Regions from separate parts of the Paraburkholderia sp. MM5482-R2 genome, predicted to be linked through region 2. Evidence: predicted binding sites of a transcription regulator. Region 2 holds the regulator's gene; the other holds the start of a gene.
What was found. The regulator LexA, encoded in region 2, represses DNA repair genes until DNA is damaged. The targets are predictions, from matches to a motif close to ACTGTATNNNNATACAGT.

Region 1 (8,916 bases), 1.3 Mb from region 2:
CGATTGTTTTATAACGATAGCACAGGGTCGGATGAGTCTGAACGCGGACGCTGACAAAGCGCCGACAAGTGCGTCGTTCGCGCAACTGTGCATCGTCGACGCGGCGATGCGAGTCACGTAATTTATGCGGCGAGGAACCGATACAGGTTGCGCAGCATCGCCGCCGTCGCGCCCCAGATGAAATGATGGCCGCCTTGCACGGCTGCTGGCGTGACCGTCTGCGCGTGTTGCGCGCCGCGCTGCTCGGCGGCCTCCGGAGCCGCCGTCAATTCGCCGCGCGGATACGGCATCGCGAAGAAGCGGCGCTCTCCGCCCTCGTAGCGGAACAGGCGCTCTTCGTGGTTGGACGGGTCCATCAGGAACGCGAGCGGCACTTCGAAGACCTCGGCCACTTCGAGCGTATCGATCTCCAGCGAGAACGGCGGGTGCACAAGAGCGACGACCGGCGACACGCGAAAGCCGGTGCCAGTGAGATAGTCGGGCAACGCGCCGAGAACTTCGACGCGCGACGCGTCGAGGCCCACCTCTTCGCGCGCTTCGCGCAGAGCCGTAGCAGTCGCATCAGCGTCGAACGGTTCCTGGCGGCCGCCGGGAAAACTCACCTGACCGGCGTGATCGTTCAGATGGTCCGCGCGCTGCGTGAGCAACACGGTAAGACCATGCGCGCGCACGACGAGCGGCACCAGCACCGCGGCCACGCGCGGATCGAGGTCGGTATTGCGCCACGGCGCATCGGCAATTTTCTCGGGTGTCCAGGCAAGCTGCCGATCAAAGCGCGCCCGCAGTGCATCGGGCGTCAGACGCTCGCGCGCGACCGGTGGCAGATCGGCGCCTGTCGCGATGACAGGCAGAGTTTCGGGCTCAAAGACGGGGCGGATCAACGGGTCTCTCTGATGAGCGTGGACATGCCGCTATTTTGACCTGGCCAACAAAAAAGCACCCGCGAGGGGTGCTTTTTCTTACAGCATTTACGCTTGGGAAGCAGCGCGGTCTTTCGAGACCAGCTTTTCCTTGATTCGAGCCGACTTGCCCGAACGCTCGCGCAGATAGTACAGCTTCGCACGACGCACATCGCCGCGACGCTTGACGACGATGCTAGCCAGCAGCGGCGAATACGTCTGGAACGTACGCTCGACGCCTTCGCCCGACGAAATCTTACGGACGATGAACGACGAATTCAGACCACGGTTACGCTTGGCGATCACGACGCCTTCGTAAGCCTGCACACGCTTACGCGTGCCTTCAACCACGTTCACGCTTACGATGACCGTATCGCCCGGACCAAAATCCGGAATGGTCTTTTCGCCGAGAACGCGCGCGATTTCTTCCTGCTCGAGTTTTGCAATCAGATTCATCACTGACTCCTAGATCCATCTTGTCGGCGTTCGTACCTGCCTCACGCGCTTACTGCGTTCGGCTACGGCCCCGATAGAGGATGGGTTCACATCTGGTACCGCACACGCATGCACGGCACCGCCTTGTGTCCGCTCGAAAGACCGGGGCCTCAGGCCTTCGGCTCTTCCTTCGCGAGACTCGCGAGCCACGCCTCGTCGGCACGGCTCAGCATTCTGTTCTTTCTGGCCTTCACGATCAGATCGGGCCGCTTGTTCAACGTGTTGCGCAATGCTTCGCGCCGCCGCCACGCTTCGATTTCCGCATGATGGCCGCCGAGCAGCACATCAGGCACCCGCACGCCCTCGTATTCCTCGGGACGCGTGTAGTGCGGACAATCGAGCAGCACATCGACGAAGCTATCCTGCACCGCCGACTGTGAGTCGTTCAGCACGCCAGGCAACTGACGCACGACCGCATCCATCAACGCCATCGCGGGCAACTCGCCGCCCGACAGCACGAAGTCGCCAAGGCTTACTTCTTCGTCGACTACACGGTCCAGCAGACGCTGGTCGATCGCTTCGTAACGCCCGCACAACACGATCAGACCGGGTTCGGCCGCGAACTTCATCACGCGCTCGTGATTCAGTGTGGCGCCTTGCGGCGACATCATCACGACGCGCGCCGCGCCGATGCCCTGCTCCGACTGCGCCGCTTTCGCGGCACTGATCGCGTCTTCGAGCGGCCGGGCCAGCATAACCATGCCGGGGCCGCCGCCGTATGGGCGATCGTCGATCGTGCGGTAGTTGTCGGTCGTGAAATCGCGCGGATTCCACGTACGCAACCCATAGCGCTGCTGCTTCGCGGCCCGGCTGGTGATACCCCAGTCAGTCAGCGCGCGGAACATTTCTGGAAAGAGCGTCACGACATCGAACTGCATCGCTCTCCCCGCTCAACGATAGATTTCAATAGTCAGCTTCCCAGTCGACGACGATATGCTTTGCCGCCTGGTCCACCGTTTTGACAAAGACGCCGACGAACGGGATCAAACGCTCGCCTGCGACCGGCTTGCCGTTTTTGTCGGTCGCCGGATATTCGATGCGCAGCACCGACTGCGCGCCGTTGTCGATCATGCTGGCGACTTTGCCGAGGTTGAGCCCGGCGAGATTCACCACGTCCAGGCCGATCAGATCGACCCAGTAGAATTCGTCGGCTTCGAGCGCCGGAAATTCGCTACGGCCGATGTATACGCGGGAACCGCGCAAAGCCAACGCCGTATCGCGGTCAGCGACGCCACCCAGACGGGCGACCACGCTGTCGCTATGTGTTTTGGCCTGCAAGGACGGCGCCGATTTGCGCTCCTGGCCTTTCACCAGCCACCAGCGTTTCGCGCTCAGCAAGACGTCGCCGCCTTGCCCGGCATCCGCATGCGCGGCTACCTTGACCCAGCCTTTGAGACCATAGGCGTCGACGATTGCGCCGACTTCGACCGCATCGGCCGGCCAGCTTGCCGCCGTTTCGATGCGCATTTCTGCCGCTTCGAAATCGGCGTTCGCGGCATTGGCTTGCGCCTCTTTCGCCTTGCCGTCGGTTCGTTCGACCGGCTTGCGGACGAATGCACCGAACGACGCCTGACCAGACGCCTTTGCGCGCGAAGCTGCCTTGACGCTACCAGAACTGCCGGAATCACGCTCAGACATCGAATAACCTCGACAACAACTTCGCAGCCTGCTTTGGCGTCTGCTTCAGTAAAACAAATTGCGCATCGGACTGCTCACGCGAGTTGCGCGAGCCGCCGGCCGAACCGACGACGATACGCCTGCGGGCCGCCATATCAAGCAGCCGGCTGCGCCTTTTGCGCTTCCTTCACGAGACGTTCGACGGTCGGCGACAGTTGCGCGCCAACACCTTGCCAGTACGTCAGGCGATCCTGAGCGATACGCAGGGACTCGCCCTTCGTAGCGACCGGGTTGTAGAAACCGACGCGCTCGATGAAGCGGCCGTCACGACGGCTGCGCGAGTCGGTGGCGACGATGTTGTAGAACGGGCGCTTCTTGGAGCCGCCGCGAGCCAAGCGGATGATGACCATACTAGAATCCTTGAAAACCGGGGTTCGGAACGACTGAAACACGCGATTATAGCGGGAAACCGACGCCATAACAAACACTTACCGGGATAAACTGCGGAACCGGGCTGCACCCACCTTCTACAAGAGGTGCGAGAACCCGTTCAAACGCCCGAATTACCTGAAGGAGCGCCTGTGCAACGCCAGCCGAAACTCCCGTTTCCGTTCGCCTTTTGTGCCTTTTTCGTACGCTTTGCTGGACTTTCGCGCACCTCGTGCAGCCGGATTCTACGTGCGGTAGCGGCCGCGGTTATCGCCGCGCAGGCGTTGACGGCAATCGCCGCGCTGCCCATCGAGAAAATCAAGCTGCCGCCGGGCTTTCACATCGAAGTGTTGTCGGACGAGGTGCCGAGCGCGCGCGCGATGACGTTGTCGCCCAAGGGCATTCTCTACGTGGGCAGCGACGATGGCCATGTGTATGCGCTCGAGCTGCGGAACGGCCGCGTGACGGGTCACCACGTGATCGCGTCCGGGCTGCAGATGCCCGCTGGCGTCGCGTGGCGCGACGGCGCGCTGTATGTGTCGGCCGTGTCGAAAATCGTGCGCTTCGATGCGATCGACTCGCACCTGAACGATCCGCCGAAACCGGTCGTTGTCACCGACAAGCTGCCGACGGACACGCATCACGGCTGGAAATTCATCGCGTTCGGCCCGGATGGCAAGCTGTACGTGCCGCAAGGCGCGCCGTGCAACATTTGCCAGAGAGATCCGGACCGCTTTGCGATGATTGGCCGCATGAACCCGGACGGCAGCCACTACGAGGTCGTCGCGCGCGGCATCCGCAATTCGGTCGGCTTCGCGTGGCATCCGGTCACCCACGAACTGTGGTTCACCGACAACGGTCGCGACCTGCTCGGCGACGATATTCCGAGCGACAAGCTCAACCGCGCGCCGCATGTCGGCATGAACTTCGGCTTTCCGTACTGTCACGGCGGCGACACGCCCGACCCCGAGTTCGGTAAGGATCATCCGTGCAGCGAATTCACGCCGCCAGTGGTCAAGCTTGGCGCGCACGTGGCGGCGCTTGGCATGCGCTTCTACGACGGCCCGATGTTTCCAGCCGACTACCGCAACAATATCTTCATCGCCGAGCACGGCTCGTGGAACCGCAGCAAGAAGGTCGGCTACCGCGTCGTGCGCGTGATCACCGACCCTGACGGCAGCCACGCACGCCAGCAGGTCTTTGCCGAAGGCTGGCTGCAACCCGGCGAATCGGTCTGGGGCCGCCCCGCCGACGTGTTGCCGCTGCCAGACGGTTCGCTACTGATCAGCGACGATACCGCCGGCGCAATCTATCGCATCACGTATTCAGCGCCGTAACGCGCGGATGCACGCATGCCCGGCTGAACTCACCCTGAGCCAGGTCCGGCGCATCTCGCCGCCCCGCTTTCAGCCTGGGCGATCGTCCTCCACGTGACCACCCGCGCGCCGCAGGCGTAGAATGCGCGTCGGTCCGCGCCCCCCGCGGCGCGCCGCTCCTTTCGACCGCCCGTCACTCTGCCCACGCGTTCATGCCCACCGCTGCCTCGACTTCCCCGCGCTTCAGATCCAAGACGCTCACCGCCGCGTTGGCGTTCCTGTTCGGCAGCCTCGGCGCCCACCGCTTCTATCTGTATGGCACCCGAGACATCTACGGCTGGGCGCATCTACTCGGCACGCTGATCGGCATTCCCGGCGTGATGCTGCTGGTCGCGACCGAGCGCGCGTCGATCCTGGGCTGGGTGCTCGCGCCGATCGGCGCGGTTTCGCTGTTTGCCGCGTTTCTGGCGGCGCTCGTCTACGGGCTGCGTCCTGATCAGAAATGGGATGCGCAATTCAACACCCACACGCAACGCAAAAGCCGCTCCGGCTGGACGGTCATTTTCGTCGTGATCTTTTCGCTGCTGATCGGTGCGTTTCTGCTGATGACCGGTCTCGCGCTCGCGTTCCAGACCTACTTCGAAAGTCAGGTCGAAGCGGCCAAAGCGATTTCGCAGTAATGCCCCCGTGGCGGGACCCGCAGACGTTCCTGCGCGCTAGAAAAGCCTCAGTTGCGGATTGTCGCGCGCCGGTGCGCTCACCTGTTCGGCGCGCGGCGGCTCGATCCGGCGGAAATGCGACATGTCGAGAATGCCGCGGTCGCGCCCGTTCAACCCTAACCGGCGCACGGCCTTGTGAAAGCGCTGCCTGAGCAGATCCGCCCATAAGCCCTCTCCCTTCATGCGGGTCGAGAACGAAGAATCGTAATCCTTGCCGCCTCGCATGTCGCGCACACGGCTCATCACGCGCTCGGCCCGATCCGGGAAATGTGCGCCCAGCCAATCCTTGAACAGCGGCGCGACCTCCCACGGCAGCCGCAGCACGATATAGCTCGCATTGCTGGCGCCCGCTTCGGCGCATGCTTCGAGCACGCGCTCCATATCCGGTTCGGTGACGAACGGGATCACCGGCGCGATGCTGACGCCGACCGGAATGCCCGCCTCGCTGAGCGTACGGATCGTGCGCAGCCGGCGCGACGGCGTGGCCGCGCGCGGTTCGAGCGTGCGCGCGATGTCTGCGTCCAGCGTGGTGATGGTGATCGCCGCCATGAATTGCCCGCGCCCGGCCATCGGCGCAAGCAGGTCGATGTCGCGCTCGATCAGCGATGATTTGGTGATCGCCGCGAACGGGTGGTTGCGCTCGCTGAGCACCTCGATCACACGACGCGTAAGACGCAAGTCACGTTCGGCCGGCTGCCATGCATCGGTGGCGACGCCGAGCGCGATCGGCTCGGGTACATAGGACTTCTTCGACAGTTCCCGCTCGAGCAGTTCGGGCGCGTTGATCTTCGCGTAGATGCGGCTTTCGAAATCGAGCCCGGGCGACAAGCCCAGGTAGCTGTGCGTGGGCCGCGCGAAGCAATAGATGCAGCCGTGTTCGCAGCCCCGGTAAGGATTCAGCGACACATTGAACGGAATGTCCGGCGACGCATTGCGTGTGAGGATGGTTTTTGCGCGCTCCTCGAACACCTGCGTGCGCAGGACCTTCGGCTCCCCGTCTTCGTCGGCCGTCTGCCAGCCGTCGTGGACGGCTTCGCGCTGGTCGACTTCGTAGCGGCCTTGCAGGTTCGTGACCGCGCCGCGCCCCTTGCGAGGCGCCGGCGGCGCGATCGGAAATTCGGGAATGTCAGGGGTGTCGGGGTCATCCACGGCGGGCCACGCAAAGCAAACACAAACGGGAAGCGCCAAAGGAAAGCGGCGCAAAATACCTGTATAAATATACAGTATTTACGCCGTTTGTCGAGCACTTCGTTGGTCGCTTGATGCTTGTCCAACCCCGTCAGTGAACCGGCACCTACTCGCCCACCGCGATCGTCAGCGTCTCCTTGATTTCCTCCATCACCACATAGCTCTTCGACTGCACCGCGCCCGGCAGCTGCAGCAGGATATCGCCGAGCAACTTGCGGTAATCGGCCATTTCGCCGATGCGCGCCTTGATCAGATAGTCGAAATCGCCCGACACGAGGTGGCACTCGAGCACCTCGGGGATCTTCTGCACCTCGCGCCGGAACAGATCGAACATGTTGCCACTCTTGTGATCGAGCGTGATCTCGACGAACACGAGCAGCGCCGCGCCCAGCTCGGCCGGGTTCACGCGGGCGTAGTAGCCGGTGATCACGCCGTCGCGCTCCATCCGCTTGACGCGCTCGATGCACGGCGTCACCGACAGACCGACCTGCTCCGCCAGGTCCTTCATCGCCATACGGCCGTCCTGCTGCAGGAGCCGCAGGATCTTGTGATCGAGCTTGTCGAGAGCCCGCACGGGCTGGCGCTGGGTACGCATGGTGTTTTTTCTAAAAATGATGAAAATACAATAACAAAACCTGTCTCACAGTTAATAGTATAGCGGTTAACACTGGGCAAACGGCATTTCACCTCACATTGCAGCTCGTCGAATCGAATCAGATCGAAGCTCCGACGAGCGCCTTGCCTTCACTCAATTTTTGGATATCTGGAGCAGCTATGCGAGTCGTCGTTTTGGGCAGTGGCGTCGTCGGCGTGACGAGTGCGTATTACCTCGCGCGCGCCGGTCACGAAGTGACCGTTATCGATCGCGAGGCCGGCCCGGCGCTCGAAACCAGTTTCGCCAACGCGGGCCAGATCTCGCCGGGCTACGCTTCGCCGTGGGCCGCCCCGGGCGTGCCGCTGAAGGCCGTCAAGTGGATGTTCCAGAAGCACGCGCCGCTAGCGATTCGCGTCGACGGCACCGCGTTCCAACTGCAATGGATGTGGCAGATGCTGCAGAACTGCACGGCGCCGCGCTATGCGGTGAACAAGGGCCGTATGGTGCGGCTGGCAGAATACAGCCGCGACTGCCTGCAGGCGTTGCGCGCCGACACCGGCATCGAGTACGAAGGCCGCACCGGCGGCACGCTGCAGGTATTTCGCACGCAACAGCAGTTCGACGGCGCCGCGAAAGACATCGCCGTGCTGCAGGAAGCCAACGTGCCATACGAACTGCTGACGGCCGACGAACTCGCCAAGGCCGAACCAGCCCTCGCCGCGGTGTCGCACAAGCTCACCGGCGGCCTGCGCCTGCCCGGCGACGAAACCGGCGACTGCCAGATGTTCACGACGCGCCTCGCGGCGCTCGCCGAGGAACTGGGCGTCAAGTTCCGCTACAACACGTCGATCGACGCGCTCGCGATGGCGGGCGGCCGCATCGCCGGCGTGCAGTGCGGCAGCGAACTCGTGCGCGCGGATTCGTTCGTGGTCGCGCTCGGCTCGTATTCGACGCGCTTCCTCGATGGCATAGTGAAGATTCCGGTCTATCCGCTGAAGGGCTATTCGATCACCGCGCCGATCGTCGACGCGGCTGCCGCGCCGGTGTCGACCGTGCTCGATGAGACCTACAAGATCGCGATCACGCGCTTCGACGACCGAATTCGCGTCGGCGGGATGGCCGAGATCGTCGGCTTCGACAAATCGCTGCGCCAGGCGCGCCGCGAGACGCTCGAGCTTTCTGTGAATGACCTGTTCCCGGGCGGCGGCGACACGTCGAAGGCGACGTTCTGGAGCGGTCTGCGGCCGATGACGCCGGACGGCACGCCGATCGTCGGCCGCACGCCGGTGCCGAACCTGTTCCTGAACACCGGCCACGGCACGCTTGGCTGGACGATGTCGTGCGGCTCGGGCCAACTGCTCGCCGACTTGATGTCGGGCAAGCAGCCCGCGATTCGCGCGGACGATCTGTCGGTGCATCGCTATCTCGGCGAGACCGCGGGCGAGCATCGGCCGGCGTATGCGTGAGTTTGAGTGCGTGCGCTGACGCGGCCCTGGCCGCGGCGCAGGCCGCAACAAACAGCAGCCGGACAAACAAACGGCGCCTCGCGGGGCGCCGTTTGCATTTCAATGTGCTGCCGCGATCGCGGCCGGCATCGAGGCATGCTCAGAACTGGTCTTCCGACAAAGCCAGCACGCCCTCGCCCCCCTTCGCGCTGA
Region 2 (8,916 bases):
ACGGACCCGCAGATGCGCCAGCGCAGCATCCAGGTGCAGACGATGGCGGGGCGCGAGTTGCCCCCGTCGGTGCGCACGTTTCGCGACCATCTGATCGCGCGGATCGCGGATGCGAAGCCGGCTGGGGCGCAGGCGTCGAAGGTCACCGGTGGACGCGGTAAACGTACGCCGCGGCGCCCGCGAGCCGATGCATGAAATGCGACACATGCCACGCACTAAGCGGCAAATGTTCTCCCGGAATCCGAATCACGACCTAAACTGTGGTGGACGGCAAGGACGGCCCTGAGAAAACGACCCTGAGGGTGCGCGCCACGATCAGGGGAAACGCGGAACAATGACAGTCGAACCGCGGACCTGCCGCCCAGCCCGCGATGCTGCAATGCACACAAGCGGCAATAGATGGACCCAAATAGAAAGGCGGCGCGTCGTCCCGATGGCGCGTTGCCCACGACAGAGCGATAGGACCAACACAGCCATGGCGCAACAGAAAACCAATCCAAAACTCGAGCAGGCTCTCACGCGCGGTGATCTCGCGATCCGTCAGGCGAACTCGGCGCGAGCGACCGCCTTGTTGCGTGCGCTTGCCAAGATGATCGTCGATGCGTCGGCGACCATCGGCGTGGAAGCCTTCACGCTGATTCACGACGGCGACAAGATCTACGATCCCGCCGATGGTCTATGGCCACAGGCGCTGCTGATTTCGCTCGACGGTCCGGTCGAGGACGCCGATCCCGACGAATTGCGCACGGTGCGGCTGATCGCGGATGATCCGGTCACCGTGTTCCGGGTGGAATGGCAGCGCGCCGATGGCAAGATCGGGCGTCACGAGGGCGGCCCGTTCGCGACGGTCGCGTTCATCTCCGACGTCGACATTCCGTGGACCGATGACGAGGACTGAGCGCGCACAACGATAGCAAACACGCCGTGCGACGACCGACGCGGCGTCGTCTTGCGCGGGTGCAGGCGCAACGCGCCGCCCGCGCGTTCGGCTTACTTCATCATGCGACGCCGAAACAGGATCGCCGACACGATGAAGCCGCCGACTGCATAAGCGGCCAGCACGCTCACATGCAGCGCAGCGTGCTCCATCGGCCGACCGAGCATCGCCGGGCGCATCAGATCGACCGCATTGGCGAGCGGCAGCGCGACAGTCACCGCTCGCGCGGCGCCGGGCAGTTGCGAGATCGGAAAGAACACGCCGGAGAGCAGCAGCATCGGCGTGAGCACGAGCGTCTGATAGAACATGAAAAAGTCGTACGACGGCGCGAGCGCCGTCACGATCATCGCGAGGCTCGCGAACGCGAGACCGGCCAGCACGATGACCGGCAGCGCGAGCAGCATCGACGGAAAACTCGCATAGCCGAGCGCGCCCGCCACCAGCATGATCGCCACACCCGACAACACCGCTTTGCTGGCGGCCCACACCACCTCGCCGAGCACGATATCGCCGAGCGTGAGCGGCGTATGCATGATCGCCTCCCACGTGCGCTGCACGTGCATGCGCGAAAAGCCCGAATACATCGACTCGAAGCTCGCCGACATCATCACGCTCGACGCCACCGTGCCCGCCGCGAGGAACGAGATATACGACACGCCGTCGACGTGCCCGACCATCAGCCCGAGCCCGAGGCCGAGACCGAACAGATAGATCATCGGATCGGCGAAGTTGCCGAACATCGACGCGATCGCGAGCTTTTTCCACACCAGGTAATTGCGGCGCCACACCGCGATCCAGTTCGTGGCATTGGCGGGGAAGGCACCGAACGGTTCTTGCACCGATGGCGTGCCGTCGTGGGTTTCGTAAGTACGTGCGTCCATCAAGTGTCTCGCTATGGGTTCAGTCCTGCATTTCGCGACCGGTGAGCCGCAGAAACACATCCTCGAGATTCGCCGGCCGATGCAGATAGCGCAAATCGGCGCGCTGCTTGAGGCGCATATGCACGGGCTGCGCGTCGCTCACATAACAGAACAGCGTCTCGCCGCTGATCTCGGTGCGCTCGGCGAGCGGCGCGAGTTCGTCGCGCAACGCAAACGGATCGGGGCCGTAGATCTCGATCACGTCGCAGCCGATTTCGGACTCGATCAACTCGCGCGGCGCGCCTTCGGCGATCTTGCGGCCTTCCTCGATCACGCACAGTCGATGACAGAGCCGTTCGGCTTCTTCCATGAAGTGCGTGGTCAGCAGAATGGTCTTGCCGCGCGCGAGCAGCGAGCGCAGCCGCTCCCAGATCAGATGGCGTGCTTGCGGATCGAGACCGGTGGTCGGCTCGTCCATGATCAGCACGTCGGGATCGTTGATCAGCGCGCGCGCGAGCGTGAGGCGCCGCTTCATGCCGCCCGACAGTTCGCTCACGCGCGCGTCCGCCTTGTTCTCGAGGCGAGCGAATTCGAGCAGACCCGGCACCGCCGCGCGACACTGCGCGGCGCTCATACCGAAGTAGCGACCGAATACGAGCAGATTTTCGCGCACCGTGAAATCGGGATCGAGGTTGTCGAACTGCGGCACCACGCCGACGCGCGAGCGCGCGAGGCGCGCGCGGCCCGGGATCGGCTCGTCGCACAGCCGGATCGCGCCGGCGTCGGGCGCCGCAATGCCGAGCAGCATGCGCAATGTCGTGGTCTTACCGGCGCCGTTGGGGCCGAGCAGCCCGAAGCATTCGCCGGTGTTCACATGAAACGACAATCCGTCGACGACCGTTTTTTCGCCGTAGCTTTTCCTGACCTGATGGAATTCGATGGGGGCGGTGGGCATGGCTCGAGCAAGGCTCCGGAAAAAGACACAACGTACGCGCACGACACACAACATACCTGCGATGCACGCATTGCGCACGCGAAGCCGCTTACTCCAGGTATCGGATCGCTGATGCGAGCGGGTGTCCGGGAACGCGTCATGCGCAGGGTGCGATGCGCTCGTCGGTGTTCGATTCGCGCCGCTGATTGGCGGTGGCACGACTGGCACGTCAACCGGCCCGCAGTGTGTCGACGCAGCGTTCGCAAACGAAGTTTTGCATTGCGGCATCCGTGTGCAAACGCTGCGTCGGGTCGCCCAACGCTTGTGCAGACTGGATCGGCATGCACCGAGTATGCACTTAGCGTTTTCCATCCCTTGCAAGCCGAATTGCGGCGCACCATGATTGATTCAGACCGCGCTTTCCGCGCGAATGGAGAAAACAGATGGCGAGCTACCAGAAAATCCTGTTGTGCTACGACGGCTCGCGCGAAGGCCGGAAAGCCCTGCGTTGCGGTGCCGATCTGGCGTTGGAACTGAAGGCGGAAACGCATCTGCTGTCGGTCGTCGACATGCGTTCGAGCATCGCGCAGAGCGCGGGCCTGTTGACGGACGTCGCCTGCAGCAGCTTCGAAAAAACGGCCCGCGAGATTCTGCAGGAGGGCGTGAACTGGCTGACCGAGCGAGGCGTGAGCGCGCAAGGGCATTTCGCATTCGGTCATCCGATCGACGAGATCGCCAATCTTGCCAACGAGTTGCAGGTCGACCTCGTGGTGGTGGGTCATCGCTGCAGGACTGGTTTGTCGCGGTGGTGGATGGGGGCGGGCAACACGCCGCTGCTCGACCGCGTGTCGTGCAGCATTCTGGTGGCGTGCTCGTCCGCGCAGGAGCAGCAGCAGGCGGCTGCGGCGTAATGGGCTAGTGAGGGACACGAAGCCGCGCGCCCCGTTATCTAGTCCAGATGTGAATAGGCCCTGTCGAGTGGCCGGCCCCGATGGCCAGCCACGCATCCCATCCGGCCAGGCTTCGATCTCACTCGTTCAGATTGATCGCCGCGAGTTTCCACGTGACCAGACCTTCGCGACGAAAGATTGCCGAATAATTCGCGTTACCTTCGCCACGCCGGTACGTGATGACAAACTCGTTGAGACTGCGATAGCCGGCCGTGCTTTGACGCCCGGGCGGCGGTGCGCTCGCCTGCGTGGTGGTGTCGCCCGCGGCTGGTGCGGCCGGCGCTTCGCCGCCCGCGGCTGGCGGCGCGGACGGTTGCTCGCCCGGCGTGCCACGCGGCGGCATGCCGTTCAGCAGCGCCGCGACGCCGTCGGGTGTCGCATAGGCATCGACGAGCGGGCCGATCAGCGTCACGCCGATCACCGCGCCGATCGTGGCCATCTTGTTGCCGGCATCCGCCTCGAGGCGGCGTGTCAGCATGGCGCCCACCTGTTGCTTCAAGCTATCGCGTAGCGCGGGAAAGTCCACGTACTGATTGACGGTTTGCACGTCGCGCGCATCGGCGGCGCGTTTGAGATTGTTCACCGCGAGATACGGTGACGCATAAATAAAGCCCAGCGCGGCAATCACGATCACCACGATCAGCGTGATCAGCAGCGGCCGGGTGGCGCTGCCCTGTATGCGTTTCCGAATTGTCATCGAATGGGACTCCACGTCAGTGATGATCAACGTCGAGCACGGCGAGGTCGGAACGATCCCATCCCACGCGAATCTCTGAACATCCGAAGTGCTTGTTGCATGCGTACTCAGGATTCGCTCACGCTTCGAACACCGCGCCGTGCACGTTGGCTTCGTCGGCTATGCAGCGATCGATCATACGGCATACGGCGTCGACCGTGCCGACCATGATCAGTCGCGACGGTCCATGATAGACCCGCACCGGCGCGCGACGCGCGGGCTCGGCGATGTTCAGCGCCGAATTCAGCGACACGCGCGCGAACGCCGGCAACGACGACGGTAGACCGGAAGCTTCGGCAGCCGCGTCGAACAGCGACGGCGTGCGCGCAGCGGGCGCCTCGATTAGCGCGCAGGGCGTGAGCTTGCGCAGATGGCGCAGACGGCCGAACTGGCGAAAGGGCAACAGGCGGGCAAGGCGTTCCATGAGTCTCTCCAGGCGATTCGGCGTAGATGCGGGCGTAGATGCAGGCGTAAATGCGGCTTGGGTCGGACAAACCGGCGCAAGCGTTCTGGCGACAGCGAAAGATCAGAACTCGCTGGGGCGGATCAGCCCGACCGCGATCCCTTCGAGCGCGAAATCGGCGCTGCCGGTTTCCACGAAGATGTTGTCGTAATCGGGGTTTTCGGCGATCAGTTCGATGCCGTTCGGCCGGCGCTTCAGACGCTTGACCGTTACGTCGTCGCCAAGCCGCGCAATGATGATCTGGCCGTCCTTCGCTTCGGTGCGCTTTTGCACCGCGAGCAGGTCGCCGTCGAGAATGCCCGCGTCGCGCATCGACAGGCCGCGCACCTTCAGCAGGTAGTCGGGCTTGCTCGAGAACAGCGCCGGGTCACACGCGTAGTGCTGCGAGATATGTTCCTGCGCGAGGATCGGGCTACCCGCCGCGACCCGGCCGATCAGCGGCAACGACAACTGCATCAGGCCCGCATGCGGCAGGGTGAACTGATACGGCGCGTCCTCCTGCCCGGACAGCAGGCGGATGCCGCGCGACGCGCCGGCCGCGAGTTCGATCACGCCCTTGCGCGCCAGCGCGCGCAGATGCTCTTCCGCGGAATTGGCCGAGCTGAACCCGAGTTCGGCGGCAATTTCCGCGCGAGTGGGCGGAAAGCCGGTGCGTTCGATCGCGCGGCGGATCAGATCGAAAACCTGCTGCTGTCGTGCGGTGAGTTTTGTCATGGCCACTGTATGTATGAACAGGTGACTGTATTTTTATACAGTATTCGGCGCATTTCAAGCTTTACTTTAAGTTCGGCGCAAGGGTCGCGCTGGGGCGTCGTTTATCGGCGACATGACGGCGTTGTCGGCGTCCCAACCGCCGGCGCATCTGTCGTTACCACTTTTGAGCATTAAAAAATGAAGAAACATTATTTTTAATAATGAAAGCGCTTCGATAGACTGGCCTCCGGTTGGCGCTCATGTGCACGTGACCGCGACGCAGAACAACACCAGACGCTCATCAGCGGACCATCACGCGGAGAAAAATTGAAATGAACCATCGGCATATGGGGCTTGCGGCTCGAACCAGAAAACTGATCGCGGCGCTCGCCGTCGGCGCGGCCGGTGCGTTCGGCATGTTGGGCGCAAGCGGCGTAGCGCACGCCGACACCACGCTGTTGAACGTGTCCTACGATCCGACGCGCGAACTGTATCAGGACATCAATCAGGCATTCGGCAAGGAATGGAAGGCCAGGACCGGCGAAGCCGTCACCTTCAGGCAGTCGCACGGCGGCTCGGGCGCGCAGGCTCGCTCGGTGCTCGACGGACTGCAGGCCGACGTCGTGACGCTTGCGCTCGCCTATGACATCGACGCGCTCGCGAACAAGGGGCTCGTCGACAGGAACTGGCAAAAGCGTCTGCCGGACAACGCATCGCCGTACACGTCGACGATCGTGTTTCTGGTGCGCAAGGGCAACCCGAAGCACATCAAGGATTGGGATGATCTGGTGAAACCGGGCGTGTCGATCGTGACGCCGAATCCGAAGACCTCGGGCGGCGCGCGCTGGAATTACCTGGCCGCGTGGGCGTACGCCGAGCATCAACCGGGCGGCAACGACCAGAAGGCCAGGGAGTTCGTCGGCAAGCTGTACAGGAACGCCGGCGTGCTCGATTCGGGCGCGCGCGGCGCGACCACGAGCTTCGTGCAGCGCGGTATCGGCGACGTGCTGATCGCGTGGGAAAACGAGGCGTTCCTGTCGCTGAAGGAGTTTGGTCCGGACAGGTTCGAGATCGTGGTGCCGTCGGTGAGCATTCTGGCCGAGCCGCCGGTCGCGGTGGTCGACAAGGTCGTCGACAAACACGGCACGCGCAAGCTGGCCGAGGCGTATCTGAACTTCCTGTATAGCGAGCAAGGTCAGGAGATCGCCGCGCGCAATTTCTATCGTCCGCGTTCCAGCAAGGTGCCCGCCGATCTGACCGCGAAGTTTCCGAAGCTGAAGCTGTACACGATCGACGATTCGTTCGGCGGTTGGACCAACGCGCAGAAGACCCATTTCGCGGACGGCGGCGTGTTCGATTCGATTTATCAGCCGCAGTAAGAACCACCGCCCGAATCACAGCCAGGGGAAAAAGGGCGCGCCCAATGGGCGCGCTTTCGGCTAACCGGGGTCCGGTGGCCAGCAGTGCGGCAGTACCGCAGTACGGCAGCACGGCAAAACGAACAACCGCGCGAGCATCAACCATGAACGAGTATCCAGCATGACCACGTTGACCTTCCGCAAGCCGAGCGCATTGCCCGGTTTTGGCCTGACACTCGGCATCACGGTGGCTTATCTGAGCCTCGTGGTGCTGATTCCATTGACGGCGACCTTTCTGAAAACCGCGACGCTCGACTGGGATCAGTTCGTGCGCGCGGTCACGTCGCCGCGTGTGCTCGCGTCGTATCGGCTGACGTTTTTCTCGGCGCTAGGCGGCGCGCTGATCAACGCGGTGTTCGGCTTTCTCGTCGCGTGGGTGCTGGTGCGCTACACGTTTCCGTTCAAGCGTATCGTCGATGCGATCGTCGATCTGCCATTCGCGTTGCCCACCTCGGTGGCGGGCATTTCGCTCGCGGCCGTGTATGCGGGCAACGGCTGGATCGGCCAGTTCCTCGCGCCGCTCGGCATCAAGATCGCGTTCACGCCGGCGGGCGTGCTGGTCGCGCTGACGTTCATCGGCCTGCCGTTCGTCGTGCGCACCGTGCAACCGGTGCTCGAGGAGTTCGAGCGCGAGCAGGAGGAGGCGGCCGCGTGTCTCGGCGCGTCGCGCTGGCTCACGTTTCGCCGCGTCGTGCTGCCGGCCGTGTTGCCGGCGCTGCTGACCGGCTTCGCGCTCGCCTTTGCGCGCGCGCTCGGCGAATACGGCTCGGTAATCTTCATCGCCGGCAATGTGCCGATGAAGTCGGAGATCACGTCGCTCCTGATCATCACGAAGCTCGAGCAATACGACTATGCGGGCGCGACGGCGCTCGCGGTCGTGATGCTGGTCGTGTCGTTCCTGATGCTGCTGTCGTTCAACACGCTGCAGTGGTATCTGCAGCGGCGCACCAGCCGCGGCAAGACGGGATCGGCGCCAGTGGCCACGAGCGTCGCCGCTATCGGTGGAGGTGTGCAATGAGCCGCGTTCCGACCCACCCGGCGAGCGTGGCGCGTCGCCCCGATCCGGTCAGCGAGCCGGTGCTCGTGCGCTGGCTGCTGATCGGCCTCGCGCTGTTGTTTCTCGCGCTGTTTCTGGCCGTGCCGCTCGCCGCGGTGTTCTACCAGGCGCTGAACAAGGGGCTGCGTTTTTACTTCGAAGCGCTCGCCGATCCGGATGCGCTGTCGGCGATCAAACTGACGCTGCTCACCGCGGCGATCGCGGTGCCACTGAACCTCATGTTCGGCCTCGCGGCGTCGTGGTGTATCGCGAAGTTCGAATTCCGCGGCAAGGCGCTGCTGACCACGTTGATCGATCTGCCGTTTTCGGTGTCGCCGGTGATCTCCGGTCTGATCTACGTGCTGATGTTCGGCGCGCAGGGCTGGTTCGGCCCGTGGCTCGAAGATCACAACGTGCAGATCATCTTCGCGGTGCCGGGCATCGTGCTCGCGACGATCTTCGTCACGTTCCCGTTCGTCGCGCGCGAGCTGATTCCGCTGATGCAGGCGCAGGGCAACGACGAGGAAGAAGCCGCGCACGTGCTCGGCGCATCGGGCTGGCAGACGTTCCGTCGCGTCACGCTGCCGAACGTCAAGTGGGGTCTGCTGTACGGCGTGATTCTGTGCAATGCGCGCGCAATGGGCGAGTTCGGCGCGGTGTCGGTCGTGTCGGGCCATATTCGGGGGCAGACCGACACGATGCCGCTGCACGTCGAAATCCTCTACAACGAGTACAACTTCTCGGCCGCGTTCGCCGTGGCCTCGCTGCTCGCGCTGCTGGCGCTGGTCACGCTGGGGCTCAAGCTGTTGGCCGAGCGTCATATGTCGGCGGAACCGTCGGCGGCGCGCGAAGTGCCTGCGTATGCGGGGCCCGTGTCGCCGTCCGGCGC

Region 1: the regulator LexA is predicted to act here: its motif matches at 6,683-6,700, upstream of OKW37_RS18415 (PA0069 family radical SAM protein).

The regions. Positions count from the first base shown of each region.
Region 1 is NZ_JBNDLP010000002.1:3,383,218-3,392,133, forward strand. It holds gene OKW37_RS18380 (NUDIX hydrolase) at 123-881, opposite strand; gene rplS (50S ribosomal protein L19) at 969-1,355, opposite strand; gene trmD (tRNA (guanosine(37)-N1)-methyltransferase TrmD) at 1,505-2,272, opposite strand; gene rimM (ribosome maturation factor RimM) at 2,298-3,032, opposite strand; gene rpsP (30S ribosomal protein S16) at 3,167-3,421, opposite strand; gene OKW37_RS18405 (PQQ-dependent sugar dehydrogenase) at 3,683-4,777, shown strand; gene OKW37_RS18410 (NINE protein) at 4,969-5,436, shown strand; gene OKW37_RS18415 (PA0069 family radical SAM protein) at 5,473-6,624, opposite strand; gene OKW37_RS18420 (Lrp/AsnC ligand binding domain-containing protein) at 6,770-7,258, opposite strand; partial or broken gene OKW37_RS18425 (D-amino acid dehydrogenase) at 7,315-8,724, shown strand; gene OKW37_RS18430 (acyl-CoA dehydrogenase) at 8,864-8,916, opposite strand, start outside.
Region 2 is NZ_JBNDLP010000002.1:2,084,553-2,093,468, forward strand. It holds gene OKW37_RS12495 (LysR family transcriptional regulator) at 1-195, shown strand, start outside; gene OKW37_RS12500 (hypothetical protein) at 476-898, shown strand; gene OKW37_RS12505 (ABC transporter permease) at 991-1,818, opposite strand; gene nodI (nodulation factor ABC transporter ATP-binding protein NodI) at 1,838-2,752, opposite strand; gene OKW37_RS12515 (universal stress protein) at 3,175-3,642, shown strand; gene OKW37_RS12520 (DUF2939 domain-containing protein) at 3,761-4,378, opposite strand; gene OKW37_RS12525 (hypothetical protein) at 4,497-4,841, opposite strand; gene lexA (transcriptional repressor LexA) at 4,944-5,594, opposite strand; gene OKW37_RS12535 (sulfate ABC transporter substrate-binding protein) at 5,906-6,952, shown strand; gene cysT (sulfate ABC transporter permease subunit CysT) at 7,113-8,009, shown strand; gene cysW (sulfate ABC transporter permease subunit CysW) at 8,006-8,916, shown strand, end outside.